4 regions of the Cytobacillus sp. FSL W7-1323 genome follow, and region 1 is predicted to be linked to each of the others. Evidence: riboswitches for the same ligand, from Rfam matches in the RefSeq annotation. Region 1 holds a riboswitch; each other region holds the start of a gene.

The links. Region 1 has a riboswitch for S-adenosylmethionine ahead of MKX67_RS07815 (LLM class flavin-dependent oxidoreductase). Riboswitches for the same ligand answer to the same signal wherever they lie in the genome.
Region 2: another riboswitch for S-adenosylmethionine. It lies ahead of mtnK (S-methyl-5-thioribose kinase); the one in region 1 lies ahead of MKX67_RS07815 (LLM class flavin-dependent oxidoreductase).
Region 3: another riboswitch for S-adenosylmethionine. It lies ahead of metK (methionine adenosyltransferase); the one in region 1 lies ahead of MKX67_RS07815 (LLM class flavin-dependent oxidoreductase).
Region 4: another riboswitch for S-adenosylmethionine. It lies ahead of MKX67_RS06265 (methionine ABC transporter ATP-binding protein); the one in region 1 lies ahead of MKX67_RS07815 (LLM class flavin-dependent oxidoreductase).

Annotation. Positions count from the first base shown of each region.
Region 1 is NZ_CP151998.1:1,502,226-1,510,375, forward strand. Features, by position in the region: gene hemH (ferrochelatase) at 1-578, shown strand, start outside; gene MKX67_RS07790 (TetR/AcrR family transcriptional regulator) at 683-1,261, shown strand; gene yhfH (protein YhfH) at 1,762-1,896, opposite strand; gene MKX67_RS07800 (MBL fold metallo-hydrolase) at 2,055-2,789, shown strand; gene MKX67_RS07805 (lipoate--protein ligase) at 2,802-3,788, shown strand; gene MKX67_RS07810 (fatty acid--CoA ligase family protein) at 3,998-5,557, shown strand; SAM riboswitch class I at 5,619-5,730, shown strand; gene MKX67_RS07815 (LLM class flavin-dependent oxidoreductase) at 5,889-7,286, shown strand; gene MKX67_RS07820 (MetQ/NlpA family ABC transporter substrate-binding protein) at 7,304-8,119, shown strand.
Region 2 is NZ_CP151998.1:1,131,116-1,139,265, forward strand. Features, by position in the region: gene MKX67_RS05925 (cupin domain-containing protein) at 1-489, opposite strand, end outside; gene MKX67_RS05930 (methylthioribulose 1-phosphate dehydratase) at 476-1,105, opposite strand; gene MKX67_RS05935 (2-hydroxy-3-keto-5-methylthiopentenyl-1-phosphate phosphatase) at 1,102-1,767, opposite strand; gene MKX67_RS05940 (2,3-diketo-5-methylthiopentyl-1-phosphate enolase) at 1,771-2,985, opposite strand; SAM riboswitch class I at 3,084-3,187, opposite strand; SAM riboswitch class I at 3,389-3,542, shown strand; gene mtnK (S-methyl-5-thioribose kinase) at 3,689-4,873, shown strand; gene mtnA (S-methyl-5-thioribose-1-phosphate isomerase) at 4,870-5,922, shown strand; gene MKX67_RS05955 (sugar ABC transporter substrate-binding protein) at 5,919-6,995, shown strand; gene MKX67_RS05960 (sugar ABC transporter ATP-binding protein) at 7,070-8,150, shown strand, end outside.
Region 3 is NZ_CP151998.1:3,566,242-3,574,391, forward strand. Features, by position in the region: gene asnB (asparagine synthase (glutamine-hydrolyzing)) at 1-414, opposite strand, end outside; gene metK (methionine adenosyltransferase) at 877-2,076, opposite strand; SAM riboswitch class I at 2,377-2,502, opposite strand; gene pckA (phosphoenolpyruvate carboxykinase (ATP)) at 2,890-4,473, shown strand; gene MKX67_RS17910 (DUF2584 domain-containing protein) at 4,856-5,098, opposite strand; gene MKX67_RS17915 (prolyl oligopeptidase family serine peptidase) at 5,168-5,932, opposite strand; gene MKX67_RS17920 (ABC transporter substrate-binding protein) at 6,052-7,050, shown strand; gene MKX67_RS17925 (ABC transporter ATP-binding protein) at 7,120-7,911, shown strand; gene MKX67_RS17930 (ABC transporter permease) at 7,877-8,150, shown strand, end outside.
Region 4 is NZ_CP151998.1:1,194,668-1,202,817, reverse strand. Features, by position in the region: gene MKX67_RS06280 (uracil/xanthine transporter) at 1-1,230, opposite strand, end outside; gene MKX67_RS06275 (acyl-CoA dehydrogenase family protein) at 1,445-2,662, opposite strand; gene MKX67_RS06270 (methionine ABC transporter permease) at 2,773-3,438, opposite strand; gene MKX67_RS06265 (methionine ABC transporter ATP-binding protein) at 3,428-4,441, opposite strand; SAM riboswitch class I at 4,525-4,631, opposite strand; gene MKX67_RS06260 (CotH kinase family protein) at 4,724-6,511, opposite strand; gene MKX67_RS06255 (DUF4956 domain-containing protein) at 6,531-7,214, opposite strand; gene MKX67_RS06250 (polyphosphate polymerase domain-containing protein) at 7,236-7,916, opposite strand; gene MKX67_RS06245 (peptidylprolyl isomerase) at 7,932-8,150, opposite strand, start outside.

The sequences.
Region 1 (8,150 bases):
TTAGCATTAAATCTTATAATGGACGAGCAGAAGATAAAGCTCAGACGCTTGATGGTCCAACTATTTACTCAGTTGATAGTTGGTATAAGGAACCGAAATTTATTCAATTTTGGGCAGATGGTGTGAAGAAGCAAATCGCTAAAATGTCAAGTGAAGAAAGAGATCAATATATATTAATTGTCTCTGCACATAGCTTACCAGAAAAGATTAAAGAATATGGTGATCCATATCCTGATCAACTACAAGAAACAGCTGAGTTAATTGCTAAAGAAGCTGGCGTTCGTGAATTTGCTGTCGGTTGGCAAAGCGAAGGAAATACACCTGACCCATGGTTAGGGCCTGATGTGCAGGATTTAACAAAAGATTTACATGCAAAAAAAGGCTATAAAGCATTTATTTATGCACCAGTCGGTTTTGTCGCTGATCATTTAGAAGTCTTATATGATAATGACTATGAATGTAAGGTGGTTACAGATGAAATAGGAGCTGCCTACTATCGTCCAGAAATGCCAAATAGTCATCCAGCGTTTATTGATTCTTTAGCAACAGTTGTCTTAGACAGAATGAAAAATAAGTAATGAGTTGATTGCAACCGCTTTTTTTATTTTCATAAAGAAGCGGTTTCTTTTTTAAGGATTTTTTGACAATATGAACAGTTTGGTCATAGAGAGGGGAGAATTAAATGGCCGTTGACCGTAAACAATTAATTATTCAAGCTGCCACAAAATCATTTTCTCTTTTTGGCTATAAAGCTACAACAATGGAGCAAGTAGCCAAAATTGCTAATGTAGGAAAAGGGACAATATATACTTTTTTTAAAAATAAAGAAGAATTATTTGATGAAATTATTACGGCACTTATTAGAGAAATGAAAATAGAGGCAGAGCAGGTTTTGTCACCAGATTTATCTTTACAAGAAAATTTACATTTAGCTCTATATCGCATTTTGGAATATAGACTAGAGCATCAATTAACAATTAAGCTGTTCCAAGAGGGAAAAGAAATGGGGACCACTGCAGTTATAGAGATGACGAACAAAATGGAAAGAGAAATCATTTCTTATATAGGAGAAAAGGTAAAAACATTAGGTATTGATAAAGGAGAAATCGAGCCGTGCGACCCTGAATTGACTGCCTTTATTATGTTAAAGTTATACATATCACTCATTTTTGATTGGGAAAGACAGCATGCCCCACTTTCGAAAAGTGAAATCGCTGAGCTTATGGAAAGGTATGTGTTTAAAGGGCTTATAAAATCATGAATGTAGGATGGAATCATCATCAAATCAGCTCGCACATCAAGTGTGGGCTGGTTTTTTTGTTTCTAATAAAGTGATTTTAGATAACAGTTATTTCACTGTGCTTATTTAAAAGGTAAATCTAAGCAGCGCTAAAATATTGTATGAATTAGCTCACTCCAGCAAAACCAATCTTCACTCAGCGGGGTAAGAGAGTCCGGACTTAAATAAGTCATTCTGTTTGAATAACAGAAATGAAGCCGAGCAAATAGAGTTTCCAAGTCAGTCAAAATCGGAAATGGAAATGAGAGCTGAGCTAGGGTGATTTGCGTCTCAATCAGATCAAAAAATAGAAAGAAATGCCAAGCTGAGGTTTTTTGTAACAGTATTTATTCTTTTTACACCTGGATTCAAAAGTCATTCATACTAGAAGGCTTGTTGGAGTAAAACAAAAAGAAGACTTGCTAAGGGGAGCAGGCCTTCTTCTTCCAATGGTTATATATTAAGGGATGGAAACTAGCATTCTATAAATCTGAGACACCTAAACAATGGTCACACTTATTACCGTAACATTCATGTTGCTCTTCGATGGACTTCCCGCATTCAGTACATTGCTTTTGTGGGAGATTCCTAAAGAAATCTAAAATGTTTTGAACCATGGTTGAAGCCTCCTAATCGTTAATTGAATTGTTTTGATATTTATATTGTATTATAACAGATTTATATAGTCAACAGCTGTTTCAATACAAATTAGCAAAAATGAAAAAATGGGCATTATTTAGTATAGTTAGAGATGAATCAAAAGGAGGGAAATGCAATGAAGTTAACGGTTATAGGTGCATGTGGAGGTTATCCAAAAGTGGGAGAAGCAACTGCGGGGTACTTATTAGAGCATGATGATTTTACATTATTAATTGACTGTGGAAGTGCTGTTATATCCAAAATGCAAGAGATTAAACAACCAGAGGAGTTAGACGCAGTCATACTTTCCCACTACCACCCAGATCATCATGCTGATATAGGTGTACTTCAACATGCTCGTTTAATTCAAGGGTACTTAGGAAAAAAAACAAGTATTTTACCGATTTATGGGCATGATGAAAATGAATATGAATTCCAAAAATTAAATTATAAAAATATCTCAGAAGGTGTACCTATTAAAGAGAGCCTACCATTAACAGTTGGTCCCTTTACAATTACTTTTCAACGGACTAACCACCCTGTATTATGCTTTGCGATGCGCATAAAAGTAGATAATAAAGTAATTGTATATACAGGTGATACCTCATATAAAGAAGAGTTAGAAGGGTTTGCTCATGAAGCAGATATACTTCTATGTGAGTGTAATTTTTATGGACATCAAGAAGGTAAAAATGCGGGACATATGAATAGCTATGATGCTGGTCGGTTAGCACAAATAGCTAAAGTGAAGCATCTTCTATTAACCCATTTGCCCCATTATGGTAATATAGAATCGTTAAAGGATGAAGCTTTAACAGAGTACAAAGGACCGATTAGTCTAGCCGCATTTGGCATGACTTTTGAAATTTAAAGGAGTGGTACCATGAAATTTATAGATAATCAAGGAATTACAGATCCTCGCATTAATTTAGCTATTGAAGAATATGCGTTGAAGAATTTAGATATTAATGAATCATATCTATTGTTCTACATAAATAAACCATCTATCATAATTGGTAAAAACCAAAATACGATTGAAGAAATCAATACAGAATACGTTGAAAAAAATGGACTGCATGTGGTGCGCCGTTTATCTGGTGGCGGTGCTGTATACCATGATCTTGGTAATTTAAACTTTAGTTTCATCACAAAGGATGATGGCGAAAGCTTTCATAATTTCTTAAAATTCACTGAACCAGTAATTACTGCTCTAAAAAAGTTAGGTGTAAATGCAGAATTAAGCGGTAGAAATGATTTGACAGTAGATGGGAGAAAGATTTCTGGAAATGCACAGTTCTCTACAAAAGGGAGAATGTTTAGCCATGGAACATTAATGCTCGATTCAGAAATTGAAAATGTTGTCTCTGCACTTAAAGTGAGAAAGGATAAGATTGAATCAAAAGGAATCAAATCTATTCGTAGCCGGGTAGCAAACATCTCTGAATTTTTAACTGAAAAAATTTCTATCGAAGAATTTAGACAGCTAATTTTACATCATATTTTTGAAGGTAGTGAAGTAAGTGAATATCGCCTAACAGAAAAAGACTGGGAAGAAATTCACAAAATCTCAGAACAAAGATATCAAAATTGGGAGTGGAACTATGGCAAGTCACCAAAATTTGATTATGAGCATTCTAAAAGATTCCCAGTGGGTTCTATTGACATTAGACTGAATGTAACAAAAGGACAAATTACTGAATGTAAAATTTACGGTGATTTCTTTGGTGTCGGAGATGTAACCGATATTGAAGAAAAGTTAGAAGGCATCCGCTACGAAAAAAGTGAAATTGAAAAGGCGCTAGCTGGTGTAAATATAAAACATTATTTCGGTAATATCACTATAGAAGACTTTGTAAATTTAGTTTATTAGAGCTGTATCAGTCTGTTTTTACTAAGGCATATAAGTATTTTCACCGTTTAGGATGAAGAACTTTTATGCTTTTTATTTTATTTATAAAGAAAAAAATAGAGTAGATCTCCGTAGACTACTTGAATCCTGAAATTTCTTTTAATATAATAAATTTAGAAAATTTATATTATAAAAATGAATGACTATTCATTCAGAAAAGAGGGAGAAACTTGAATTTAACAAGTCAGCTTCACAAGATTGCCTTAGAAAATGGGGAAAAAAATGCGTATTATTTTATGGATCAAGCATGTACATACGCAAAGCTCGATGAACAAGTAACAAGGTTTGCATCAGGACTTTCGTCATTAGGTATTAAAGAAGGTGATCATATTGCCTTGCTACTTGGTAATTCGCCGCATTTTGTTATTAGTTTATATGGTGCGTTAAAGCTAGGGGCAAAGGTCATACCGATAAACCCTATCTATACGCCTGAAGAAATTGGCTATATTTTAAGAGATGGCGATGTAAAAGCGGTGATTATGCTTGAGCAATTATTACCATTAGCAGAAAAAATGCATCATTTATTAACAGATATTAAGCATTATATTGTCTGCGAAACCGGTCAAACAAGTGGACTTCCAGCTCTGGGAGATAAGTCGGTATTTCCTAAATTGAAATCGTTTTCAGAGCTTGTTTCCAATGGAGATGTAACATTTGTTGATGCAGATGTTACACCCGATGATGTCGCGATTATACTCTATACATCAGGAACAACAGGCAAACCTAAAGGAGCCATGTTAACTCATCGTAACCTGTATAGTAATGCGAGTGATGTCGCGGACTATTTGCAGATTAATGAACGTGACACGGTGATTACAACCTTACCTATGTTTCACGTGTTTTGCTTAACTGTTGCTTTGAATGCACCTCTGATAAGTGGAGCAACAATCTTAATAGACCCTAAATTTAGTCCGAAAGAAATTTTCCGTTTAGCGGAAAAATACAAGCCAACTGTTTTTGCCGGCGTGCCTACAATGTATAATTTTCTTTATCAATATCCTGAAGGCAACCCTGGTGTCTTCCAATCTATGAGATTATGTATTTCTGGAGGTGCTTCACTTCCTGTTGCATTGTTAGAAAATTTTGAGAAGAAATTCAATGTGGTTATTTCTGAAGGCTATGGCTTATCAGAAGCTTCTCCGGTCACATGCTTTAACCCACTAGATCGTCCACGGAAACCGGGGTCGATTGGCACATCTATTATTCATGTTGAAAATAAAGTAGTTAATGAATTAGGAGAAGAGGTCGCTGTAGGTGAAGTAGGGGAGCTTGTTGTGAAAGGCCCTAACGTTATGAAAGGATATTACAAAATGCCTGAAGAAACATCTGCCTGTTTAAAGGAAGATTGGTTATATACAGGTGACTTAGCTAAGAGGGACGAAGAAGGATACTTCTACATTGTTGACCGTAAGAAAGATATGATAATTGTTGGTGGCTATAATGTGTATCCAAGGGAAGTAGAAGAGGTTTTTTATGACCATCCTGACATTGTAGAAGCGGCTGTTTTAGGTGTACCTGATCAGAATACAGGAGAAAAAGTTTTAGCCTATATTGTACCTAAAACTGAAAATTTAACAGAGGCACATTTATTGACTTATTGTAAAGAAAAGTTAGCCAAATACAAAATTCCTTCCTCTATAGAATTTTTAGAAGAATTGCCGAAGAATACAACAGGAAAGATACTGCGACGTGCTCTTAAGAAAAAGGTACTAGAAAATCAGGAAGCATAAGTTAAAAAACATGTTGACAAAAGATTCTAAATATTTTAGAGTAACTATATCAATTAAATAACCACTATCTAGAGAGGTGGAGGGACTGGCCCTACGAAGCCTCGGCAACAGACTTAGCATTGCAAGTACTGTGCCAATTCCAGCAAGCTAGCATTTAGCTTGAAAGATAGGAAGAGAATGAAATATTTATGAGCGTACGTTACCTCTTCCTTTTTGGAAGAGGTTTTTTTATGGCTGATTGGACCACCAAAAGCGATAAACATTCTTAGCACAATTGATAAATACATTATTATGCTTCTTTTGTAGAAGTATTAGTGGAGGTAATGGCAGTATGAGTTATAAAAAACAAATGATATTGAATGCATTTGAAATGACAAGTGCAATGCACAATTCTCATGGGCTATGGAAGCATAAAGATTCCAAACGACATCGTGCCTATAAAGATATTAATTATTGGATGGAATTAGCCAAAACACTCGAGAAGGGAAAATTCGATGCTGTCTTTTTTGCGGATGTATTAGGTGTTTATGATACGTATAAAGAAAGTAAAGAACCTTCAATTAACGATGGATTACAGTTTCCTGTTAATGATGGGGCGTTTGTCATCCCTGCTATGGCAGCAGTGACAGAGCATCTGTCATTTGCATTAACGGTGAGTACAACATATGAGCCACCTTTTGGGCAGGCAAGACGGTTTTCCACATTAGATCATTTGACAAAAGGAAGAGTGGCATGGAATATCGTTACTTCTTATCTTCCTAATGCAGCAAGAAATTTTGGTTTCAAAGATATGATCAAACACGATAAGCGTTATGAAATTGCCGATGAATATATGGATGTCGTTTATAAACTGTGGGAATCAAGCTGGGAAGATGGAGCAGTGATAGAAGATACAGAACAAGGGGTATTAATCGACCGTAAGAAAATCCATGAAATTCACCATAAAGGAGAATATTTTGATGTCGAAGGACCGCATTTAACAGAACCGTCACAACAAAGAACACCTGTTTTATATCAAGCAGGGACTTCTCCTAAAGGACGTGCTTTTGCAGCAAAACATGCAGAATGTGTATTTGTAGGTGGGCCAACACCTGAAAGAGTAAGAAATTATACAGAGGATATTCGAAAACAAGCGGAAGAATATGGCAGGAATCCGGAAGATATTAAAATATTCACTTTCCTAACAGTCATCGTAGGTAAGACAACTGAAGAAGCGGAAGAGAAATTTGCTGAATACAACCAATTATGGAGTGCAGATGCAGCGAAAGCACAGTTTGGGGGCGCAAGCGGTTATAATGTTGCGGAATTTACAAAGGATGAGTTAGATAACCCATTTGAATTTAAAGCTACAGAGCATGGGCATTATAAAGCTGCTTCATTAACGAAAGATGCGAAGAAAAAACTATCGATTAAAGAAGCGATTTCAAAACTAGAAGGATTAGATAGAGACAATATAATTGTCGGCAATCCATCAGAAGTAGCAGACCAAATTCAATATCAGTTTGAAGCCTCTGGTGTCGATGGTTTTAATTTAAATCATTTAGTAACGCCAGCAGATTTGGAAGATTTTATTGAGCTTGTTATTCCGATTCTACAAGAACGTGGTTTATATAAAAAGGAATACAAAAAGGGTACGTTAAGAGAAAAGCTTTTTACTCATGGCTCGCCCCTTTTACCGAGTGGTCATCCAGGAAGTAAATATCGTAAAGGTGAAAAGATAAATAATTAAAATAAGAGGTGAAGGGTATGAGAAAAGTTTGGTTATTATTTTTTGTACTGACTGGTTGCACTGTTTTAAGTGCATGTGGGACATCAGGTTCATCCGGCGAAGAAAAGAAAGAGATGGTCTTAGGGGCGACAGTTCCTTATAGTGATATGCTTGAGCAAGGTGTAGCACCACTACTTGAGGAAAAAGGGTACAAAGTAGAAGTAAAGGAATTTAATGATTATGTTCAACCGAATATTGCTTTAGATAGTGGAGATTTGGATGGTAATTTATTTCAACATAAAGTGTACTTAGAGAATTTTAACACTGAAAAAGGGATGGATCTAGTAGATATTATTTCTGTTCCTACAGCTCCAATTGGTATTTATTCAGAAAAATTCAACTCCCTTGAAGAAGTGAAAGATGGCAGCACGATGGCCATTGCTAATGATCCTACAAACTTAGCGAGAGGATTAACAGTTGCGCGTGATGCTGGTTTAATAGAATTGAAAGATGATATAAACCCAGTCAATGCAACAGTAAATGATGTATTATCTAACCCGAAAAATTTGAAATTCCATGAAGTAGATGCAGCCCAACTGCCAAGGTCTCTTGAATCAGTTGATCTTGCTGCTGTTAATGGTAACTTTGCGGTTGCTGCAGGATTAGATTTAACAACAGCAATTTATCGGGATCAAATTCCTGAGGAAATCCAAAATAGGATTGTTGTTCGTAAAGAAGATAAGGACGCCCAAATGGCAAAGGATATCATTGAAGCCATAGAGTCGGAGGAATTTGCAAAAGTAATTGAAGAAAACTTTAAAGGTTTTCATAAGCCAGAATGGATGGGCGAATGAGTAAATCATCTTAATTTTTAAAAAAAAATTG
Region 2 (8,150 bases), 370 kb from region 1:
TGGTGTAACAAAGAGGCGAATAGCAACAACTTTTCGATCATCAGCTAAAGTAAAATAGTGGCGCGTGTTTACGGGTACAGAAATTAAATCACCTGGATCTAAATGGACTTCAAAAAACGATTCATCTTTTCCTTGGATAATAAAGACTCCATGCCCACTTACGATGAAGCGGACTTCATCATCGGTATGATGGTGTTCTCTTTGAAAGTTAATTAATAATTCATCTAAATTTGGCGTACTGTCTGAAAGTGAAATAACATCTGCAGCTTTGTAGCCGCGCTTTTCAGAAATGGTTTTGATTTCAGTTGAAAATGCATCTAGTATGGCTTGCTTTTCATCATCAGATAAATCGTATTTTTCGTGTAATGTCACTTCTAATTGCTCAATGTTCCAATTTTCATAGATGACTTCTTGTGCAGTTAAAAATGTAGATACCTCTTGTTGATCAGTAATCACTTTTTCTTCGTTTTTGAATTTAATAATGGCCATGTAAAACGCCTCCTTTTAATTGAATAAGAGATAATTTATATTGAAATAAAAATTCGCAAGCCTCTAATAATTTTTTCGCTTCAAACCCATCGACTCCCCAAACAGTAATCCCGTGGTTGTGAATTAAGACTGCACCTTTCTCTTTGCTGACGTAAGCAGAAAAGTGATCCGCTAATGTAGGGATATCCGCATCATTGCGAATGATCGGGATGGTGAGTATATCATCTTCTCCCCATAGTCCAAATGCTTTAATTAACTCTTGATGCTGAAAAGATACTACACCTTCTTGATAGAAAAGCTCAGAAATAACATTATTAGCAACTGTATGAACATGAAGACTTGCTCCTGATGACGTTTTCTTATAAATTTCACAATGTAATAAAGTCTCAGCTGAAGGTTTAGATGACGTGTTTTCTAGGGGCTTTCCTTCTAAGTCTACTAATAAAAAATCATTAGCTGTTCTCTTTCTTTTATCAAGTCCGCTTGAAGTGACTAAAAAGCTGTTTTCATCTACGCGAATGGATAAATTACCACTAGTACCCATAAACCAATCTCTGGCTGCTAATTCATCTTTAATATCAGCTAATGTATCCCACTTTGTTTCATACGTTGTCATGATTTCGCACCAACTAGTTCATCGAGGTATTCAATGCAATCATGGAAGGTTTCGAAAGGTGTATAAGAAATACCAGTTTCTTCACATTTTTGAATTAAGAAATCTCTAGCAAGTACGGCATCTGCTATTTTGGCTGCTTCAAAGTCTGTAATCGAATCTCCAATAAGAATATTAAAGTGTTCAGGAGAAGAGTGTTTTCTAATAATGGTTGGTTTACAACAGCCGCAACCTTGTGAAGAACATAGTTCATCACACTGGTGTGGATAGTGAATATCTATTGTTTCTAAAGCAAAGCTTGCGTGATTGCAAAATACTTTCGTAAATGGCCCATAAGGTTCAAGTACTGGTTCTAAAAAAAAGTCAATCCCACCACTAACAATATAAAGAGGGATACCGTTTTCATGTGTATATCTAACAAAAGCTGAAAATCCTTCACGAATTTCTGCACTATTTAATACAAAATGGATAATCTCTTCTTTTTTACTTGTTGGTAAAAGTGAGAAGAGATTTTTAACACCCTCTTGGATAGAGATATTTTGAGCTAAAATATCTTCCTTGATCTGTTTTGCCTCAATAGGACCGAAATGCTCCATAATCTTTACAATGTTGTCGTTATTCGTAATTGTTCCATCGAAATCACAAAAAATCATTGGTTTTGTCATCTTTTATGACGTACCTCCCCATTTTGCTAATGCTGCTTCTAATTCTTGCGCTTTTGTTGCACGATGAGTATTTTGTTGTATGACGTGATCAATGGCTTGCCTAAAAGCTCTCACGCCAGCTGCTGCTCCTTCAGGATGACCATGGACCCCGCCGCCAGCATTAATTATACAATCATTGCCAAAGTCATGATAAAGCAACGGAACTAAACCTGGATGAATGCCTGCTGAAGGGACCGGGAATGCCTGATTCAAGCCATTTTCTTCGGTTAACTGTCTAGCGATAGCTAAGGTTTTTTCTTTTTCCATGGCAACAGAACCATATGGAGAAGGAAATAAAGAGAAATCTGCGCCTGCTAAGCGAGTAAGATTACCGAGTAATAAATCAGGAGCCACACCATAGAAGTTTGAAGAAGTATAGGCCCCACTATATGCAGGATGTGCCATGATAGGTAACTGCACTTCATTGTTTTCAGCTAGTGTTTGGAGCATATCTAGACCGTAAGTGTGAACATTGAATAATAATGCATCCGCCCCTAATTCGCTCGCATGTTTTGCTTTATCTACTAAATCCATTGTTCTCCCAGATAAATTGACTGCATAAAGTGTCCTTTTTCCAGTCTTTTCATAGACTTCATCTAGTATTTCTTTACCTGCGATAATTCGGTCTTCAAAAGAGATGTTGACATCAAAAAGAATTTCATCATCTTTTACAATATCAACGCCTCCCATAGCCTGGTCTCTTAACTGTTCTCTTAAAAAGTGAATATCCCTGCCGATAATGCCTTTAAATATACTCATAAGTAATGGGCGGTCTTGAATATTTAGTTTCGATCTTATATTTTTTATACCGAATTTTGGTCCAGGAAAACGGGAAAGATCCTCATTATCAAATTCCAGATTTAATAATTTTACTTCACCATCTAGAGATAACTTTCCAAATACAGTTGTTAAGATTGCTGGAATATCAAATGTGAAATTATATGTAGGGTAGGCGATACTAATTTCGCACCTTACTTCACCGAATCGATTGGGATGTTCATCATCATAAAATTCTTGTAGTGCAGTGACTCTGCCTTTATGTTTTAGTAATTGTTTTTGCTCAAGTAATGGTAACGCTGTCCACGAGCCTATCGTTAATCCTAAAGCGATATCCTCTGCTTTTTTCTCTAATGAACCGGGTCTTGCGTATACTTGATAAGTTGCAATTACATCTCCCATATGAGAACCCTCCCTGATAATTTCGAATTGACATTGACAATAAAAAACCCTCTTCTTAATCAATAAGAAGAGGGTTAGTTCGCAGTGATAGAACCTTCTCCTTATCTGTCAGCATGATTGCTGCAAGAATTAGCACCGTGTTCATTTAGAATCGGTTGCCGGGCTTCATCGGGCTCGTCCCTCCGCCTGCTCTTGATAAGAAAATTTATGATTATCGTTTTAAATTTTTGCACAATTGTATTATGTCACCAGGTGTTTTATCTGTCAACAGAGAATTTTTTACGTTATATGACAAAATTCTTTTAACCTTAAAAAGATGAAAAGTTTTAAAAAAAAGATTGACACTTTTTTATAATCGGTGATAGTATTTGCTCAAGATATTTCAAAAAATGAATCTTTTATACTCTTATCAAGAGCAGGTGGAGGGAAATATGGCCCGATGAAACCCAGCAACCGACCGTAATATCGTTGTGAAACGAGGCGCAGCTAGAGAATTTCTGCGCCTAATGTAAGGCACGGTGCTAATTCCATTCAGAAGTTATTCTGAAAGATGAGAGGCAAAATCGTAATGACGAATGCCTCTTTCTGTACAGGAAAGGGGCATTTTTGTTTCTGTAATGACAAAGCAGGTCCGACTACATCTCTTCATGTAGTCACCCCTGTTTTGTGCCACAGATAAATAAAGAAATAAGGGGGAAGAGATATGGCTGTTTTAGATAATATAGGTTATCGCGCTTTGACAGAGGAATCAGCGTGTGAATACGTGAAGAGTTTAAAACTGTTTTTACCGGATGAAAAAATGACGGTGGAAGAGATTGGTGATGGTAATTTGAATTATGTTTACCGTATTACTTCTAATCATAAAAGTGTAATTATTAAGCAAGCACTCCCTTATGCAAAAGTAGTCGGAGAAAGCTGGCCTCTAACACTTAAACGTGCAAAACTGGAGGCAGAAGTGCTTAAGAAGCATGGTGAATTCGTTCCTCACCTCCTCCCAGCAGTACTAGCATCAGATGAAGAGCTAGCATTAACTGTGATGGAGGATCTTTCCCATTTGACAATTGTAAGAGACGGATTGATTCAAGGGGATCATTATCCGAATTTATCAGCTCATATTGGTGAGTACTTAGCAAAGACATTGTTTTCAACTTCAGATTTTGCTCTTCATCCGTTTGAGAAAAAGAAACTGGTCGCTAAATTTTCAAATCCTGAACTATGTAAAATCACTGAGGATTTAGTATTCACCGATCCATTTTTTGATGTGGAAACGAATGATTTTGAAGCTGAGTTGGCTGAAGTGGTTCAGCAACTATGGACTAATGACAAGTTGAAACTTGAAGTAGCCAAAATAAAATATGCTTTTCTCACAGAAGCAGAGAGCTTACTACATGGTGACCTACATACAGGGAGTATATTTGCGAGTAAGAGTGAGACGAAGGTGATCGATCCTGAGTTCGGCTTTTATGGTCCGATTGGATTTGATGTCGGTCAATATATTGCCCATCTCATTTTCCAAGTACTTGTACGAAACGAAAACGATAGAATCGTTATTCTTCAACAGATAGAAGAAGTATGGGATGTGTTTTCTCAATATTTTTCAGAAGCTTGGCAAAATTCTGTTGTTAATCCTTTTACGAAAGTACCAGGCGCTCTAGAGTCTTTTCTAGCTAAAGTATTTAAAGATGCTATCGGAGTAGTAGGGTGTGAATTAATTCGGAGAACAATCGGATTGTCGCATGTGAAGGATCTTGATGGAATAGAAGATAGTTCAATTAGATTATATGTGAAGAAGGCAACGATTCAATTAGGTTCATCCTTGATTATTAATCGCAAAAACATAGTAACAATCTCGCAACTTCTTAAGGAACTGGAGGCGTATACATCATGAGTATACCAACACCAATTGAATGGCAAGAAGGTAGATTGAAAATTCTTGATCAAACCTTATTACCCCATCAAACAAGATGGATAGAACTCGAAACCATTGAAGATGTCTTTGAGGCAATTATTCAGTTGAAAGTAAGAGGGGCGCCAGCTATTGGAATTACTGCTGCTTATGGTTTAGCGATTGCTGCAAAAAAATACGAAGGGGTCGACATTGAAACTTTCCATCTTAGAATTCATGAAGATTATCTTTATCTAGCGGGCTCTAGACCGACAGCTGTTAATTTGTTCTGGGCTTTGGATCGAATGATGAAAGTAATAGAAACGCTGTATTCAACAGAGGAGACAATTATCAGTTTGGAGCAAGAAGCAAAGAAAATACATCAAGAAGACGAGGAGATTTGTCGCCAAATTGGTGAAAATGCACTAAGTCTATTGAATGGAAGGAAAAAGGTATTAACGATTTGCAATGCGGGAACGATTGCTACAGGAAAATATGGTACAGCGCTAGCGCCGTTTCATTTAGGCAAGGAGAAGGGTGTTGACTTTCAAGTATATGCTTGTGAAACGAGACCGGTTCTTCAGGGAGCGCGCCTAACTGCTTGGGAGCTTCAACAGTCCAATGTGGATGTGACGGTCATTACTGATAATATGGCTGCTCATACCATAGCAACCAAGGGGATTGAAGCGATTATAGTCGGGGCCGATCGTATTGCCAGCAATGGAGATACAGCGAATAAAATCGGTACATGGCAACTAGCTATTTTAGCAAACTATTTTCAAATTCCTTTCTATGTAGCTGCGCCATTGTCGACATTTGACTTTTCTATCGCATCAGGGGCAGATATTCCGATTGAGGAGAGGTTGGCAGAAGAGGTGACTCATATTGGGCCAAACCAGATCACACCAGAAGGAACGAAAGTGTTTAATCCGGCGTTTGATGTGACAACGGCTAATTTAATTACTGCAATTATTACTGAAAAAGGCATTTTTGAAGCTGATCGAAACAAATTGGCACAATTGAATAAAGCAGAAGAGGGAGTTAGGGCATGAAGAACAATCGTATACTATTAGCGTTTCTTATTATTTTTATTTTAATCTTGGCAGGCTGCCAGCCAAAAGGAAGCAATTCAAGTAGTGAAGCAACTGCATCAACTAAAGAGAATAGTGTACATCCGTTAGCTAATAAAAAGATCGCACTAATCATGCAAATTAATTTAGGAACTTTTTCTGCACAATATATTGAAGGGGTAAAAGAGCAGGTAGAAAAGTTTGGTGGAACCGTTCAAGTATTTACTTCTGAAGGTGACTTAGCAAAAATGGCTTCCAATTTAGATGCAGCGATTAATCAAAAATTTGATGGGATATTAATTGATCATGGAACGAAGGAAGCGTTAACGCAAGGAGTAGAAAAAGCGGCTGCACAAAATATACCTGTAGTGGTCTTTGATGCTGATATTGCAGTGAAAGATGTAACTGTACTTCAACAAGGCGATGAAGAAATGGCGAAGTTGACATTAACCAAGCTTGCTGCAGATGCAGGAGGGAAAGCAAATATTGTTAAGATTTGGGTAGCTGGATTTGCACCGATGGAAAGAAGACAAGTAGCTTATGAACAATTTTTAAAAGAGAATACAGATATTAAGGAAGTAGCAGCATTTGGTGCTGCCACCGATAATACAGCATTAGATACTCAAGCACAAATGGAAGCAATCCTAAAACAATATCCAAATGAAGGTGAAATAACAGCAGTTTGGGCAGCGTGGGATGAGTTTGCTAAAGGAGCTGTCAGAGCGCTAGAGCAGGCAGGAAGAGAAGATATTAAAGTCTACGGGATTGATATGAGTGACGAAGACCTGCAACTGATACAAAAAGAAAACAGTTCATGGGAAGCGACAGCTGCCGTTGATCCAAAAGATATTGGTCGTATTCAAGTTCGATATTTGTACCAAAAATTAAACGGTGATTCGCCTAAAGAAAAAGTTATCCTTGATCCTGTTTTTGTAGAGAAAAGTCAATTACCTGATGAGGCAATTACAACAAACGAACTGCATGAATATATAGATGGTTGGGGAGAAAGTGAACAAGGCTATACGGAAGAATTAAAAGCACTTGAGGGCAATTGAATGAAATGGTTTGTAGCTAGTCAACCGACTTTTAGAGAGTCGGTTTTTGTATCTATGAAGGAGGTCTCCTTTAAGTGAGTGAAGTTGTTTTGGAAATGAAAAAGATTAGTAAGAGTTTTGGAAAAGTTACGGCATTAAAGAACGGGGAGTTAGTGGTTCATAAAGGAGAAATACATGCCTTGCTTGGAGCAAATGGAGCTGGGAAAAGTACATTAATGAAAATTCTCTCTGGGGTATATAGACAAGACCAAGGAGAAATTTTGATTAACCACGAAAAAGCAACTTTTCAACACCCTAGTGACGCGAAAGAAAAAGGAATATTTTGCGTTTATCAGGAGGTTGATACAGCCATTGTTCCACAGCTTACTGTAGCGGAAAATATTATGCTTGATCGCTTTTCACAAGAGAAAGGGTGGTACTTCTCTCGTAAGGATCTACATCGTCAGGCACAGGAAGCATTAACATTACTCGAGGTGAATGATATTGAGCTAAATCAAGCAGCTTCAAATCTAAGTCTTGCTAAAAAGCAATTGGTTCTCATAGCTCGGGCGTTAGTGCAAACGACTAAAGTCATTATTTTTGATGAGCCAACCGCTCCATTATCACATATAGAAGCAGAGAAATTATTTCATGTAATTAGGCAACTGAGAGTAAAGGGAATTGGTTGTATTTTTATTACACATCGATTACCTGAAGTATTCGCCATTGCAGATGTGGTAACGGTTATGAGAGACGGATGTCGGATTTCAACCGTACCAATTGCTCAGATAACGCAGGAAATGGTAATTGAACAAATGCTTGGAGAAGTATGGCATGAGGAAAGAAACGTTATGCACAGTTATAAACGAGGGGAAGAGGTTTTAGCACTTAAGAATATCAATCTAGGAAAGTTACAAAATATTAGTTTAAATGTATATGAAGGTGAAGTGGTAGGAATTGCGGGCTTGGTAGGTGCTGGAAAAACAGAACTAGCGAAAACAATATTTGGAAATACACCAGCCACTTCAGGAGAAATCAGAGTCTCTGGTAAGAAGATACAGGTGAAGCATCCAAAAACAGCTATTGCTTGTGGTATCACTCATATTCCTGAAGAAAGGCGGAAAGAAGGTCTATTCATTAATGAAACGATATCGAAGAATGTAACTTTCCCACAGC
Region 3 (8,150 bases), 2.1 Mb from region 1:
TCCAAAAACTTCTTGCTTTTCTTTATCCCAAATAACGAAGGAAAACATACCTCTCAGCTTTTCTGCCGCCTTCTCCTTGTAATAACTGTACAAAGCAATAATCACTTCAGTATCCGAATTAGTTTCAAAAGTTAGTCCTTTATTGATTAATTCCTCACGTAGTTCAACATAGTTATAAACTTCTCCATTAAAAATAATCCAGTATTTACCATTGTCATAAGTCAGTGGTTGATGACCACTTTCAATGTCTATAATACTTAATCGACGGAAGCCAAATTGGATATGGTCTGCACGATAATATCCTGAATCATCTGGTCCACGATGAGTAATAATGTTATTCATATTCTCAAATTGCTTATCTGCTTCTTGTACTTTTTGTGCTTGATCATGTATACAACCAATAAAACCACACATTATGTACGTCACCTACTTTTTATTTCATCTAGTTTGTATTTTTTCCCATACCTTGTATAGACGATAAGTTATTTTAAAAAGTTTCACCTTTCGAAAAAAAAATGGAATGATTTATGCTAGGCAGTATGTTCATGTTTACTTCTTCATATACTTAAGGATGTTTATTCTTTACCCTCAATTTAAGACGAAAAGATGACAATTATTTTAATTTTATATGAAATCGTTTCCTTAAGGGTTTTTGTCCATTATTAGGGGGCTTAAAATATTATATTTATTTGCTACTGTAATATCTAAAAAAACGACTTTTACTCTTCTATCTTTGGCTATTCCACTTCTTGAAGTACGAGCTAATCGCTTTGGCTCAATTGTACGTTTATTAAAATTTAACGATAGCCCCTTTTCCACATAAAAAAACTGTAGAAAACTCATTAAAGGAGTTTTCTACAGCCATAATTTTCTAATTTATTTTAAAGCTTCCTTACGCAATTCTTCCGCTTTATCTGTGCGCTCCCAAGGTAAATCAATATCTGTACGACCAAAATGTCCATAAGCGGCTGTTTGCTTGTAAATCGGACGGCGTAAATCAAGCATTTTGATAATGCCAGCAGGACGGAGGTCAAAATTGTTTCTAACAACTTTAACTAAAACATCCTCAGATACTACTCCAGTTCCAAATGTATCAATACTGATGGATACCGGCTGAGCAACACCAATTGCATATGCTAATTGTACTTCCGCTTTGTCAGCTAGTCCAGCAGCAACGATATTCTTTGCTACATAGCGAGCTGCGTAAGCAGCTGAACGGTCAACTTTCGTTGCATCCTTACCAGAGAATGCACCACCACCGTGACGTGCATAACCGCCGTATGTGTCAACGATAATTTTTCTACCAGTTAAGCCAGCATCACCTTGAGGTCCACCAATAACGAAGCGACCTGTTGGGTTGATGAAGTATTTTGTGTTTTCATCAATTAATTCAGTAGGAACAACTGGGTTAATTACATGCTCTTTTAAATTGCGTTGAATTTGCTCTAAACTAATTTCTGGATGGTGCTGCGTAGAGATAACAATTGTATCAATACGTACAGGTTTGTTGTTTTCATCATATTCTACTGTTACTTGTGTTTTACCATCTGGGCGAAGGTAAGGTAAGATTTCCTCTTTTCTTACTTCAGCTAAACGGCGAGAAAGTTTATGAGCTAATGAAATAGGTAATGGCATAAGCTCTTTTGTTTCATTACATGCAAAGCCAAACATTAAACCTTGATCTCCAGCACCAATGGCTTCAATTTCTGCATCAGTCATCTGTCCTTCACGCGCTTCTAATGCTTGGTCTACACCCATAGCAATATCAGCTGACTGTTCATCAATAGAAGTTAATACAGCACATGTTTCAGAGTCAAAGCCATATTTTGCACGTGTATAACCAATTTCCTTAATGGTTTCACGAACGATTTTTGGAATATCTACATATGTGGATGTAGTGATTTCTCCTGCAACCAATACAAGACCTGTAGTAACAGACGTTTCCGCAGCAACCCTCGCATTTGGGTCCTGTGATAAAATAGCATCTAATATTGCATCAGATATTTGGTCACTGATCTTATCCGGATGACCTTCAGTTACTGATTCAGAAGTAAACAATCTACGTTTTGTTGACATCTGACTTCCTCCTTATTTATCGAATCAATAAGACTTTATTATAGTCTTTATTTTTGATACGGAACTCATTCCCTTATTTGAATCTTCATTATTTATGGGCCAATGTTTATCTCATACCCTTAATAACCTATGCGCTAACTTGGAATATTGAGAATAAAATGGTTGGTCTTTTTCCCATACATAAATAGTACATTCCAAAAGCCGCTCCTCGTATTCGCCAACATCATGTTAAAAAGCATGAAAAAAAACCTCTTCTCTGATTTAGTGAAAAGGTTGAAGCAAAATGATTCGCGCCTTTCACTCTTATCGTTCAAGGATAGTGAGTAATAAATCCTTGCATCAGGTTAGCACCTTTGCTCATGAAAATGTAGTTGGCAGGTTGCTGGGTTTCATAGGGCCTGTCCCTCCACCAGCTCGGGATAAGAGAGTATCCGTTCAAGGATTCATCATAACTTACACATGGAATATAGTCAAATGTTTTTCATTAACAATTCAATGTAAAAATTGTCATATCCGACTCTATAAACTTTAGTTTTGATAACGGATAATTTTAGTTAAGATCATACCGTTCTTTTTCCTTAATATATATAAAAATTACATTAAATTTGCTGATTATCCTTTTTAAATTTGCAAAAGCTATTTATAATGAATACTGCCTGTATTTGTGACAATTTCATTAATTATATAAAAATGATTTATATAGTATAGACTGAATGAATAAATGTGTTATACTATTTTTGAAGAAATAATCACAAATAGCGACTGAGATGCATATCTCTTAAATAATATTATATAAAGGAAGGTATTCATCAGATGAATTCTGTATCGATAACTGAGTTAAATGATTTACTAAAAGGCGAAAACATCCAAGTTCAATTATCTGTGCCGCAACTAGTTGAAAAAGTATTAAACAGAAACGAAGGTGTTCTTACATCTACTGGTGCAATTCGCGCGACAACAGGTAAGTATACAGGTCGTTCACCTAAAGACAAATATACTGTTGAAGAAGCAAGCTCTAAAGATAAAATTGACTGGGGAAGTGTGAACCAACCAATTTCTGAAGCAGTCTTCAATAACTTATACAACAAGGTGATTGCTTTCTTAAAAGAGAAAGAAGAAGTTTTCGTATTCAAAGGATTTGCTGGTGCGGATAAAAAACACCGTATGCCAATCCAAGTAATTAATGAATATGCTTGGCATAACCTTTTTGCACACCAATTGTTTATTCGTCCTACAGAAGAAGATTTATTAGATCACGAATCTGAATTTACAGTTATTTCAGCACCTAATTTCAAAGCAGACCCAGCAGTTGACGGTACAGCTTCAGAAACTTTTATCATCGTTTCATTCGAACGCCGTATTGTACTTATTGGTGGTACTGAGTATGCTGGTGAGATGAAAAAATCTATTTTCTCTGTTATGAACTACATGCTTCCTGAAAATGGAATTCTCCCTATGCACTGTTCAGCCAATGTTGGCCGCGAAGGTGATGTTGCTTTATTCTTTGGCCTTTCCGGAACTGGTAAAACAACATTATCAGCTGATCCCAACCGTCGTTTAATCGGTGATGATGAGCATGGCTGGTCTCCAAATGGAGTATTCAACATTGAAGGTGGCTGCTATGCGAAGTGTATCGACCTTACACGTGAAAAAGAACCACAAATTTTCGATGCCATCCGTTTTGGCGCTGTACTTGAGAATGTTGTATTAGACAAAGAAACACGCGTAGCAGATTATGCGGACAATACGCTAACGGAAAACACGCGTGCGGCTTACCAATTACAAGCAATTGACAATATTGTTGACCCGAGTATTGCAGGTCACCCGAATACTATTATCTTCTTAACAGCTGATGCTTCTGGTGTATTACCTCCAATCTCTAAATTGAATAAAGAACAAGCAATGTATCACTTCCTAAGTGGATACACTTCTAAGCTGGCTGGTACTGAGCGTGGTATTACTTCACCACAAGCGACTTTCTCCACTTGTTTTGGATCACCATTCTTACCATTACCAGCTCAACAGTATGCAGAAATGCTTGGTAAAAAAATTGACGAGCATAACGCGAAAGTATTCCTAGTAAACACTGGTTGGACTGGTGGAGAATATGGTGTAGGAAGCCGTATGAAGCTTGCTTATACACGAGCAATGGTTGAAGCTGCTCTAGAAGGCGAACTAAATTCTGTTGAGACAGTAACTGACCAAGTATTCGGTTTAGAAATTCCTCAACATGTAACTGGTGTTCCAGATGAAGTACTATTGCCTAACAAAACTTGGCCAGACCAAGATGCATATAATGTAAAAGCAAAAGAACTTGCTAATGAATTCCGTGAAAACTTCAAGAAATTCGGTAATATCTCTAGTGAAATCGCTGAAAAAGGCGGTCCTATCGCTTAATTAAAAAAACCTTCGAGCATCCGACTCGAAGGTTTTTTGTTTCAATAATTTCACTTCACTCATCACTCACTGTTTATTTTTGAGGGTCAAAATACCGGTTCAACCGGCTTCGATTTCTAATAAGTGCGATTAACTTAAGTCAATCGATTAGCTAATCTCACCAAGTTGCAATCGACGGCTTGTTTCATATAGCCACCACTCACTATCTTTCCTATGTATCCAATATTCGCCCTTTATGAGTCTACAAATTAGCTGCTAACTTAAGAAACGATGATCTTTTGTTGATGGACACCGATTAATAAATACTTATATTCATGCAAAGTTTCAATAGACATTTGTATACAAAATAAGCCCAACACTGCAAAAGCAGTCGGGCCAATTTTTAATTTGTAGTTTTTAGCGAAATCAGTTGATAAAAGATTTTCGTACAATCATTTTCCATTTCTAACTTTTGGATGCTTCCCATTCCACTGATTTCACCGTCTCTTGTTTTCTTTACTTCAAGTGGAATATTTAGTGGGTAGAGGCGGTATCCTTCTTTTGTTAATGTAAAAAGGTTTTCATTTAGCCTCTCTTCTCTTCCTTTCGTAACGATCATTGTATTTAATTCTAAAGGCATACCCATAATTGTTTTGCTCCTTGTTCATCGAGTTTTATATTACTATTGTATCTTACAATCTCTATACAATAAAGCTTATTGTTCTTTCATCCACCGCCCAAGATCACGGACAATTTGTCTATTAATAGCTGGCGGAAAATAATGCGTATATTCTTTGAAATACCATGTATCTACAGGTTTACCTAACTCTTTTAATCGCTTCTCTAAGCGGAAGGCATGCTCGACAGAAACATTATGATCTAAGACACCATGAATAATTAATACATTTGCTTGCAGTTGATTAAGTTCATATAATGGTGTGCGATATTCATATCTTTCTGGGTATTTATGAGGCGTTCCACCGATGACTCGTTTCATCATTTTACGCAAGTCCACTCTTTCTTCATATGTGAGGAACATATCGCTAACACCACCCCACGTAACAACTGAAGCCGCTTTAGGCATATGTAAGGCTGTTAATAACGCCATTACACCTCCTCTAGAAAACCCAAAGACATGTACCCTTTTAACCCGAGGGTGTTCTGCTAAAAGTTGAAAAGCTGAAAAAGCGTCATAACGATCATCACCTGCAAAATCTTCATTTCCCTCCCCTCCTTGATTGCCCTGATAAAAAGGCGCAAATACAATGAAACCTTGGAGGGCAAACTGTACAATCCGACTAGGGCGCACTTTACCGACGTTCTTAATCCCACCTCTTAAATATAGAAAACCTTCTGATACGTTTTTATTTTCTGGTTCAGCTAATAGACCTTTGATTTTTAGATCATTAGATAAGTATGTAATGATTGATAATTTCACTTGAGGATGCGGAGATGGAAACCGCCATTTATCGATTATCAATGCTTTTCCCTCCTTTACATATAGTAAAAATTTCACATGGGCAATCACACAAATTTGTCACCCTCATAAGATAGTTTAGATGCAAAAATCTAAGAAACATTGAATGAGGAGGTTCTCAAATGAAAAAATGGCTTAAATGGAGCTTCATGCTTCTCTGTATTTCTGTTCTACTCATTCCTCTTGCAGCTTGTGGAAAAGAGGATGTGACAAAAATACGTATCGGTGAGGTCACAAGATCTCTTTTTTATGCTCCCCAATATGTTGCAATTGAAAAAGGTTTTTTTAAAGAGGAAGGTTTGGATGTTACGTTAACCACCACTGCCGGCGGCGATAAAACGATGACTGCGCTATTATCCGATAGTATTGATATTGCTCTTGTTGGCTCTGAAACATCCATTTATGTTCAGGCGCAAGGAGCAAATGATCCTGTCATAAATTTTGCCCAACTGACGCAAACAGATGGCACCTTCCTTGTTGCAAGGGAAGATATCCAAGATTTCACTTGGGATATGGTAAAGAAGAGTACCTTCCTCGGGCAAAGAAAAGGTGGCATGCCGCAAATGGCTGGTGAGTATACGTTAAAAAAACATGATATTGATCCACATGCTGACTTAGAGCTAATTCAAAATATTGATTTTGCCAATATCGCTCCTGCCTTTTCATCTGGTACTGGTGAGTTTGTACAATTATTCGAACCGACTGCGAGTGTGTTTGAAAAAGAAGGCATTGGACATATCGTCGCTTCCTTCGGTGAAGAATCTGGCCATCTTCCTTATACAGCATATATGACAAAGGATAGCTTCATCAATGAAAACGAAGAAACAGTAGAGAAATTTACACGTGCCATCTATAAAGCGCAACAATGGGTAGATGAACATTCAGCAGAAGAAACAGCTAAAATCATTACAAAATACTTTGATAATACAGATTTAGAAATTTTAACCATGTCAATTGATCGTTATAAAAGTCAAGGGTCCTTTGCGACCGATCCTATTTTAGAAAAAGAAGAATGGGAGAACTTGCAAAATATTATGGATGAAGCAGGTGAACTGCCTGCTCGAGTGGATTATGAAACTCTTGTCAACACATCCATTGCTGAGAAAGTGATTAAAGAATAGTACTATGTGGAGCGGATAGAATGATTCTGTTCGCTCAACCATCCAGAAAAAAAAAGAGGAGACTGCAAGATGACATTCTTAAAAGTGCAAGATATTCATCATACTTACTTTACGAAATCAAATGCAGTGACGGCTCTCTCTAATATCTCACTTCAAGTGAATGAAGGAGAATTCATTTCATTTTTAGGACCGAGCGGATGTGGCAAAACAACCTTGTTATCTATCATTGCTGGTCTTTTCCAACCAACGGAGGGCCGTGTAGAATTAGAAGGAAAACAAGTAGCTACATTGAAAAGTGAAATTGGATATATGTTGCAACAAGATTATCTATTCCCTTGGAAAACCATTGAGGAAAATATTCTTTTGGGTCTAAAGATCAATCATCACTTAGATGAAGAAAGAAAAGCTTATGCAAAAGATTTATTATTACAAATGGGCTTATCAGATGTCGAGTCATTGTATCCAAAACAATTATCAGGCGGCATGCGACAAAGGGTAGCACTTGTAAGGACGCTGGCAACCGAACCTAAACTTCTCATGTTAGATGAACCATTTTCCGCTCTCGATTATCAAACAAAATTGCATTTAGAAAATCTTGTATCTGACACATTAAAATCATTTGGAAAAACAGCTATTCTTGTGACACATGATATCGGCGAAGCAATTGCGATGAGCGATCGCATCTATTTATTCGCACCAAGCCCTGGTAAGATTCATAAAGTATTTGAAATACCTGAAGAATTAAGAGAATGCTCTCCATTCGATACAAGAAACCACCCAATGAATGCAGAAATTTTTCAAACGATTTGGAAGGAGATGGAGTCCCTTGGATCACAAGAGTCACACAAAAGCACTCCATAATGCGTATATCCGCTCCCTTAAGAAAGAAAAGTATTGGGTACGATTTTATCAACTCGTTATTTTTCTTATTTTCTTCTCAGGCTGGGAGATTGCCAGTAGAAACAAGTGGATTGATCCTCTCATTTTCAGTTCACCTTCAAAAGTATGGGAGCTCTTTTTAATTAAAGTTCAAGATGGTACGCTGTTTTTTGATTTAGGTTTTACTTTATCAGAAACCATACTCGGTTTTATTTTAGGGA
Region 4 (8,150 bases), 310 kb from region 1:
AACACCCATTATTAACCCATTTGCTAAAAATGGTTGAATGAGTACAGGTAATTCCGAAAAGATAGCAGGTGAAATATTCATAATACTAATACCAATTAATACAGGTGCTGCTAACCTAAATATCGTATTGGAATTAAACGTCTTTCCATTTAAACTACTGAATGCAGTACCAAATAATTGCATATAGGCAACAAACAAGACTGCGTTTCCAACTGTAACAGGCAACATTGAAAGAAATGAGCCTAAAATTGGAACAATACCAATGATCGTAAGTAAAGCACCACCGATAAAGAATGGCTTTCTTTCATAAATTCTCGTACTTTGCAAGAAACCAATCGTTGATGTAAATGGTGTATAGGGAACAAGTCCGAAACCAGATCCAATAATGGTAGAAATTGAAGTAATCAGCATTGAGCCTTTAAACTCTTTTTTTGCTGCTCTCCTTTGTAGAAGTTTTTCTGCAGCGTTAATAGAAGCAAATGTATTACTTAAGTTTAATAATACGGCAACAAAAGTGACTACGACAATTCCCATTTCAAGATTAGGAGCCCCTAATGGAAAAAGTTGGAAAGGTGCCGATGTTGTCATACCCGCCCCATCATTACCAAACAATAGGACATAACCAAGCCAGCCCCCTAAAAGGCCAATTAAGATAGAAAAATTGCTAATAAGTTGATTACCCTTCATTTTTAATGTAGCGACAATCAGCGCGAGTACTACAGAATAAAGACTTATACCTATATCAATGACGCCAGTCGAGGTCATCTTTAACATACCTTCAAAAAAGATAAACATTAATTGAAAAGTAAGCAAAAACAAATATACAGTCATTACCATCGGACTAAAGATGGCTTGCAATAATGAAAAACCACCACAAGCAATCAGCAAAATGGTCACTAGACTAGCTAAAACAATACCAGTAACAATCCCACCACCAATACGTTCTAATCCAATATTAAGCGCTTGTGCTGAAAGCCCAAGATTAAGGATAATTCCCCATAATAAGCCTGAATGCCCTTCCATAATCGGGAAACGATGACCTTTCCATCCTTGTAGTATACAAGTAATACCTGTAAGTATGAGTGATGCTCTAATCATCATTGCCATCGTTTCACTAGATAGCTCAAATACATTGGCAATGGAAATCGGAATGACAACAGTATTGGCAAAAATAAAAAAGACCCATTGTACGGAAGAAACCATTGTCATTGATGAAATAAACTTTTTCAATCTGTACACCACTTTCTACGTTTTTCATTTTCACATCTACTAGTATAATTCATTTTCAAAAGGAAAGAAGCCTTTAAAAAAAGAATTATGAAAAACGAAATATTTTGAAGCCCATATACGATGAAAATGATAAAAATTGGAGCTAATCTATATGCCTATACAAATAATAACCCTCTCCAAATATGAAGAGGGGCATGTGATTTAAATAGTTTTATTAATCATTGTTATTTTGAAATGATAATGCTTTTTTTGCTAAATTTGTGATTACTACATCATCCATAGGCGGATTATGGAGCGCAGCTCGCACATCACGGTAATAACGCTGCAAAGGATTTCTTTGTTGCAAGCTTTGTGCACCAACTATTCTCATTGCCCAATCGACCACTTTATTAGCACTGTTAGAGACAAGATGTTTGATGGCTCCAAGTTCTGCTCCTAATTCTCCTCGTTTATTCGGTTCATTATCCCAACGATCCGCTATAGAATAGAGTGCTGTTCGCGCTTTTAGTAGCTCGAGTTCCATTTCCCCAATTTTACGTTGCACTTCTGGTACTTCACTGATTGGACCAGGCAGGCTATTAGGTTGATATTCAGAAGCAAAAATAATGGCATAGTTCCGAGCTGCAATAGCAACGCCAATAAAACAAGCAGCTGAATGTAGTAACCATGCATTAGGAATCGCATAAAAATGAACACCTTCTAATTCGACTAATGCTGTTTCTTCTACAATTACATTCTCTAACACGAGATCGTCACTACGCGTGCCCCGCATCCCTAGCATATTCCAATTTGATTCCACTTTTAAACCAGGGTTCTCATGAGGTACAAGGAATATACCAATTTCTCCTGAAGCTTCTATCGTTGCTGTAATAAGAGAAAAATCTAACCCTGGTGCCATCGAAGCAAAAGATTTTCTTCCATTCAAGATCCATTGTGTTCCTTTTTTCACCGCAGTAGTCGCTGGTAGTCCACCACGGGTTGGACTGCCAGTTGCTACCTCAGTTGCACAGCGGTTAATCAATTTATTATCTTTGATAACCATTTCACATAACTTGGCAAACTGTTCTTCCTTCCATTTCCGTTTAACCCTTAAATCATAGATAACACCTAAGTGCCAACCAATACATAAAGCCGTAGACGCATCACCTTGGGCAATCCTTTCTTGTATTAAGAAATATTCATATAAGGAAATCTCTTTACCACCATATTCTTTCGGAATCGTTAAACTTAAGTAATTTGATTGTTTTAATTCTTCAAAATTTTCAAAAGGGAATTCTGCATTTTCATCAATCTTTTGCGCCCTCTTACTAAATCCTTCTGCTAATATCGTAGCTTTATGAAATAATTCTTCTTGTTGAGCCGTCTTAATAAATGGTCGAGCGAGTTGTTCAGCTAAATACGCTTCCTTAGATGAAGCTGTTATCGTGCTCATAGAATCCTTCCTCCCCGTCTGTTTCCATCTTCTCTTTAATACTCAATCATTAGGATAAATAGATATAGTAAAGGCTCCATCCCCTTTACTATATCTATCGTTTGAATTTATTATCTCTTATCTACATATTTAGTTAATTTATCCCCACCAATTTGAATGATTTGCACCAATACAACGAGGACAATTACTGTCGTAATCATAATGACATTATCATAGCGATAGTAACCGAAACGTATCGCTAAATCACCAATACCACCGCCGCCAATAATACCTGCCATTGCTGAATAACCAATTAAACTAATAGTCGTAATCGTTAAACCTTGAACAATTCCAGGTTTCGCTTCTGGGACAAGAATTTCCTTAATTATCATCCAAGGGGAAGCGCCTACTGCTACTGCAGATTCAATGACTCCTTTATCTATTTCTCTTAAGGATGTTTCTACCAATCTTGCAAAAAACGGAATCGCTGCTACAGATAATGAAACAGAAGCCGCTGTAGGACCAATAGTTGAACCTGCAATTAATTTTGTTAACGGCAATAGAGCTACTAACAAAATAATATAAGGAATAGAGCGGATCAAATTGACAATCCAACCGGTAACAGCATTTACAAATCTATTCTTTAAGAACAATCCTTCGTCTGTAACGAATAATAAGATACCTAGTGGAAGACCTAGTATAAGTGCCGCAACTAAAGAAATGGCGACCATATAAATTGTTTGTAATACAGCTGTATTTAGTTCAGGAAGTAACGCCTGAATGGACTCAAGCAACATGTTCAACTACCTCCAAATTCTGTGTTCTTTCTTGAATATATTGTATAGCTCTTTCTATTTCAGGTATTTCGCCAGTCAACTCCATAATAAAAATACCAAGAGGTACTTCTTGAATATATTCAATCTTGCCGTGAAGAATATTTCCTTTTACTTTGAATGTTTGGAACAGTTCAGAAACAACAGATTCTTCTGCTATTGCACCTTTAAATTGAATCTTAATGATTGTTCCCTTCCTGTTTTCAATCAATTGTTGTGGTAAGTCAAATTGAAGAACACTCTGAATGAAATCCTTTGTAAGTGGTTCAATTGGATTCGCAAATATATCATACACCGGTCCCTCTTCTATGACCTTTCCATCTTGCATAACAGCTAACCTATGACAAATCTCTTTGACTACTTCCATCTCATGAGTGATAAGTACGATGGTTAATCCTAGCTTTTTATTAATTGATTTTAATAAGTTCAGGATTGATTTTGTTGTTTTAGGGTCTAGAGCTGACGTGGCTTCATCGCAAAGTAAAACCTTTGGATCATTAGCGAGTGCTCTGGCTATTCCTACCCTTTGCTTTTGACCACCACTTAATTGTGTGGGATACTGATGAATTTTATCTGCTAAACCCACTAATTCTAATAGTTCTTTCACCCTGATATCTATTTCTTTCGGGCTTTTACCTGCCGCTTTTAAAGCAAAGGCAATATTCTCATACACTGTCTTCGAACTCGCTAAATAAAAATGCTGAAAAATCATACCTATCTTCTGCCTTGCTTTTCTTAATTCTTTACTTGTTAAAGATGTTAAATCAACGCCATCAATTTTCACTTCACCAGATGTCGGTCTCTCCAATAAATTTAGACAGCGTAATAAAGAACTTTTCCCTGCTCCACTATAGCCAATAATCCCGTATATTTCCCCTTCTTTAATAGAAAGGGATACATTGTCAACCCCTATTACTTGCTTCTTTTTGCTTTTATAAATTTTCACTAAATGATTGACTTCAATCATTTACCTCACCCTCCCTAAATCCTCTACAACATAAAATGAGCCTCTTTCACTTTGAAAGAGGCTCAACAAATGATTGTTATTAAACCTTATCTTTCAGAATGAAATCATTCTGCAGGATTTAGCACCTTCCCTTTAAAAGGAGGTTGCCGGACATCTTCGGGCCTGGTCCCTCAGTCTCTCTCGATAAGAATCATATTAAATTTAATGTGTTGCTTTGATAAAGGAAATTTTATCGGGTATTGAATTAATTGTCAATAGTATTTTGATTATTTATGCATTTACTTATCTTCCTCTTCGTTTAAACAAGAAGATAAAAAAAGTTGTTCCTAATAAAGCTGTGATTAGACCCACATACAAGATGATTGCTGACGTTTTGAACTTTACTGTACTAGGTTGCTCTTCTTGTCCACGTCCCTCACCACCAGGCATACCTTCAAACCCTTCTGGTGTCTCAAAATCTCCTTCCTGCGGAAAGTCTCCATTGCCTTGCGGACGTTCAGGCATTTCACCATCAATGTTTCCTTCATTACCGTTTGGCGGTTGGAATACTTCTCCTCTTTCTTGACCTTCCTGGTCATCACCACCTGCTCGGCTAGGGAACATGTTATTGACTTCAGAAGCTTGTGATTCTACTTCTAATTCACCTGAAAGCTGAGCAAGTATCGATTCTGATCTCGCCTCAGCAAATGCTGGTAAACTCTCATCACCTTGCACTGCTTGTAGAAATTCTTCTGTTGTATAAAACTTGGTAGGATCCTGTTCTACATAAGGAAGAATCAATGTACTAATTTGTGTAGTTGTATTTTGGTAAGACTCTTTTGTCATATATTCTTCGGCAATCTTTTCAAGGTATGCTTCATATTGCTTTTTAAATTCATCATTTGCCAATAAAGCATTAAGTAAAGGCCTCTCATCTAAAGAAGTACCAGCTACAGGTTCGGAAATACTGAAATTAATCGTATCTTCACTCATTAAATTACTATTTCCCATGCCACCATCGAAGTTCCCCATTTCAGCTTGGTGAACTTGACCTTGTTCATCCTCACCTTGCCCACCTTCTCCTGGTGCTAGACCTTGTTGTTCCTGATTTTGATTTTTGTTTTGGTTTTCTTCAGCGATTGAAGAATCTCCGTTCATGCGTCCTCCGCCACCCATACCTACTCCAAAGCCGCCAAATGCCATATTATAGTCCCACGGAATGATTGAGAACTTACCATCATTTTCATATAAATAATAGTTGTGCTTCATTTGCCCTTGGTAACTATCCATGCTAACGACAGCCGTATTTACTGCAAAATATCGTAATACTTGATCCACATCTAAAGTTTTTTCTAAATTGCCACCATTATCGATACTATCTAACATATCTATTAACGCTTGTTCATCTTGCTCCTCTGATTTCAAGTTTAAACCTGAGTAATCATCAATATCATCACTTACCCATTTCAAGTCACTATTTGTACCATCTGGCTTGTACAATGATCCATATGGATTTTCAAAATATCTTCCAAGCATCACTTCGTCTACTTGTTCAACACCTAAATATAATCCCCATTCCTGACCATTAATGGTCACATACATATAAGAATAAGCAGGTGTGGGTAATCCCATATTCTCCATTAATTGATACGATAAATATTCTCGCATTTGCGTAGCATCACTAAATTGGTTATTTAGATTCAACTTTTTCAATCCATATAAAGTTTGATCGGTATAGTAATCAAAGTCTATTTTGAAGCTATAACGATCAGAATCTTCCATTCTAGCAACGGAAGAAAGGGAAGAATTCCCCTTTGTCCGAACAGCTACTTGGTTCAATTTAGTTCCATTTATCGTCACATTTGCCATCTTATATTCTTCTTCCGTCGGATTCTCTAGTATATCTTCCCAATCATCTTCTGCTAGGGTTAACTCAACTTGAGTCACTTTATTTTTATTGAATACTTTTGAAACATAAGAGTGATCAACTACTTCCCCTTTTGGAAGTAAATGAGGTAGAAAGAATAGAATACCAACAAATAAAACAGCCAACATTAGAAAAACGAGAACGACATATTTGCGTTTAATCATATTCCTTTCTCCTGTTCATTTACGCTGTAAAATTACCGTCATAGCTTAACATTACAGCCGACTCTACCCCGCTAAGGTTCGTTACATTATTCACCACTTGAGATTGCTCTTTTTTCATTCTTACTTCATAAGTAATTTCTACTTGATTACCATTCATGATAGATTTGGATTTCATCATATGTTTATTAGTGACCTTTGATAATAGCGATTCTAGTTGAGATTCCACATCTTCACCCCCATATTTTACAATGAGTAAGTAAGGGTTCTGAATCGTAATTTTGTTAACGAACAATACAAGTACGAGACCGATCATTAAACTGCCAATAATCACTAACGGAATAAAGCCTGCTCCGCAAAGAATACCGGCAACAATCGCCCAAAAAAGATAAACAAGATCCATAGGGTCTTTAATTGGTGTACGAAAACGGACAATGGATAAAGCACCAACCATACCTAGTGATAACAGGACATTCGAGGAAATTCCCATAATAATTAATGCTGTAGCCATGGTCATTATAATGAGGGATATATTAAAAGTATGTGAATAAATCACACCAGAAAATGTCTTCTTATATACTGCATAAATAAAAAGTCCAATTGCAAAAGCCATGAATAAACCTATTAGGGAATCTATAATTGAAAAACTCTCTGTCTTTTCTAAAAAGCTTGATTTAAATACATCTGAAAAATTCACACTTTCCATTTTGCTTTTCTCCTATTCTCTCTATAATCCATACATTCTACTTAATTGATATTTAGAATACGTGCCCTTCCTGCGATCTAGCATTTGCAGAAGCATTTTAATGACATCGGGAATGTATTCATCATACTTTACTTCAAGTATCATCAATTGATGATCAAGGGATGGTACCATAGGCATTGTCGTATTTAAAAAGTCGGGATTCCTTAAGCTTGTACGAATATTGCTATCAAAAGTGAGACGTACATTACCATATGGGTAGATATAAACATCCCTCTCATAATCGACAACCGTTACTGGCTTCAATTGATAACGAATCATGTTATGGAAAAGTTCCCTCATTAATGGTCTGGAATCATTCTCCATCCATAAAATGTCGCTAGCTCTAATAAGCTCATATTCCTCAGCTGTCATCCGACATTTTTCTTTATAGGTCAGATTATTCTTCTTACTTTTCTTTTCTAGATTAATTGTGTCAAAATCATTATTATATGTGCGAACCCTATATTTTGCCCGGTTCATATAGCCTTCTTTTTTTTCTATTAGTGCTTTGTTTTCAAAGTTATCAAAGTATACGCTACGAACATTATATCCCCCTCTCCCATTTGAATGGGGGTCCGCATTCATAAAGGAACTTAAGCGTTTTTTAAGTATAACCCCATCCATTTTTGAGATTTCATGTTTGAGCTCTTTCCTTCCTTTCAAAATCGTTCACCTCCTTTAAATATACGTTTTAATCTCGTATTCTTCGTATTTCTCATTTAGCCATTCCGTATATTCAGTAGAAAGCTTAGACTCTATTAACATCTCTTTTATTTCTTCTTTCGCATCTTCGAGATTGGCTTCTTTCGCTTCTTTATGATCTGTTACTTTAATAATGTGATAACCATAATCTGTTTTAACTGGATCACTCACTTCGTCCACTTCCATAGCAAAAGC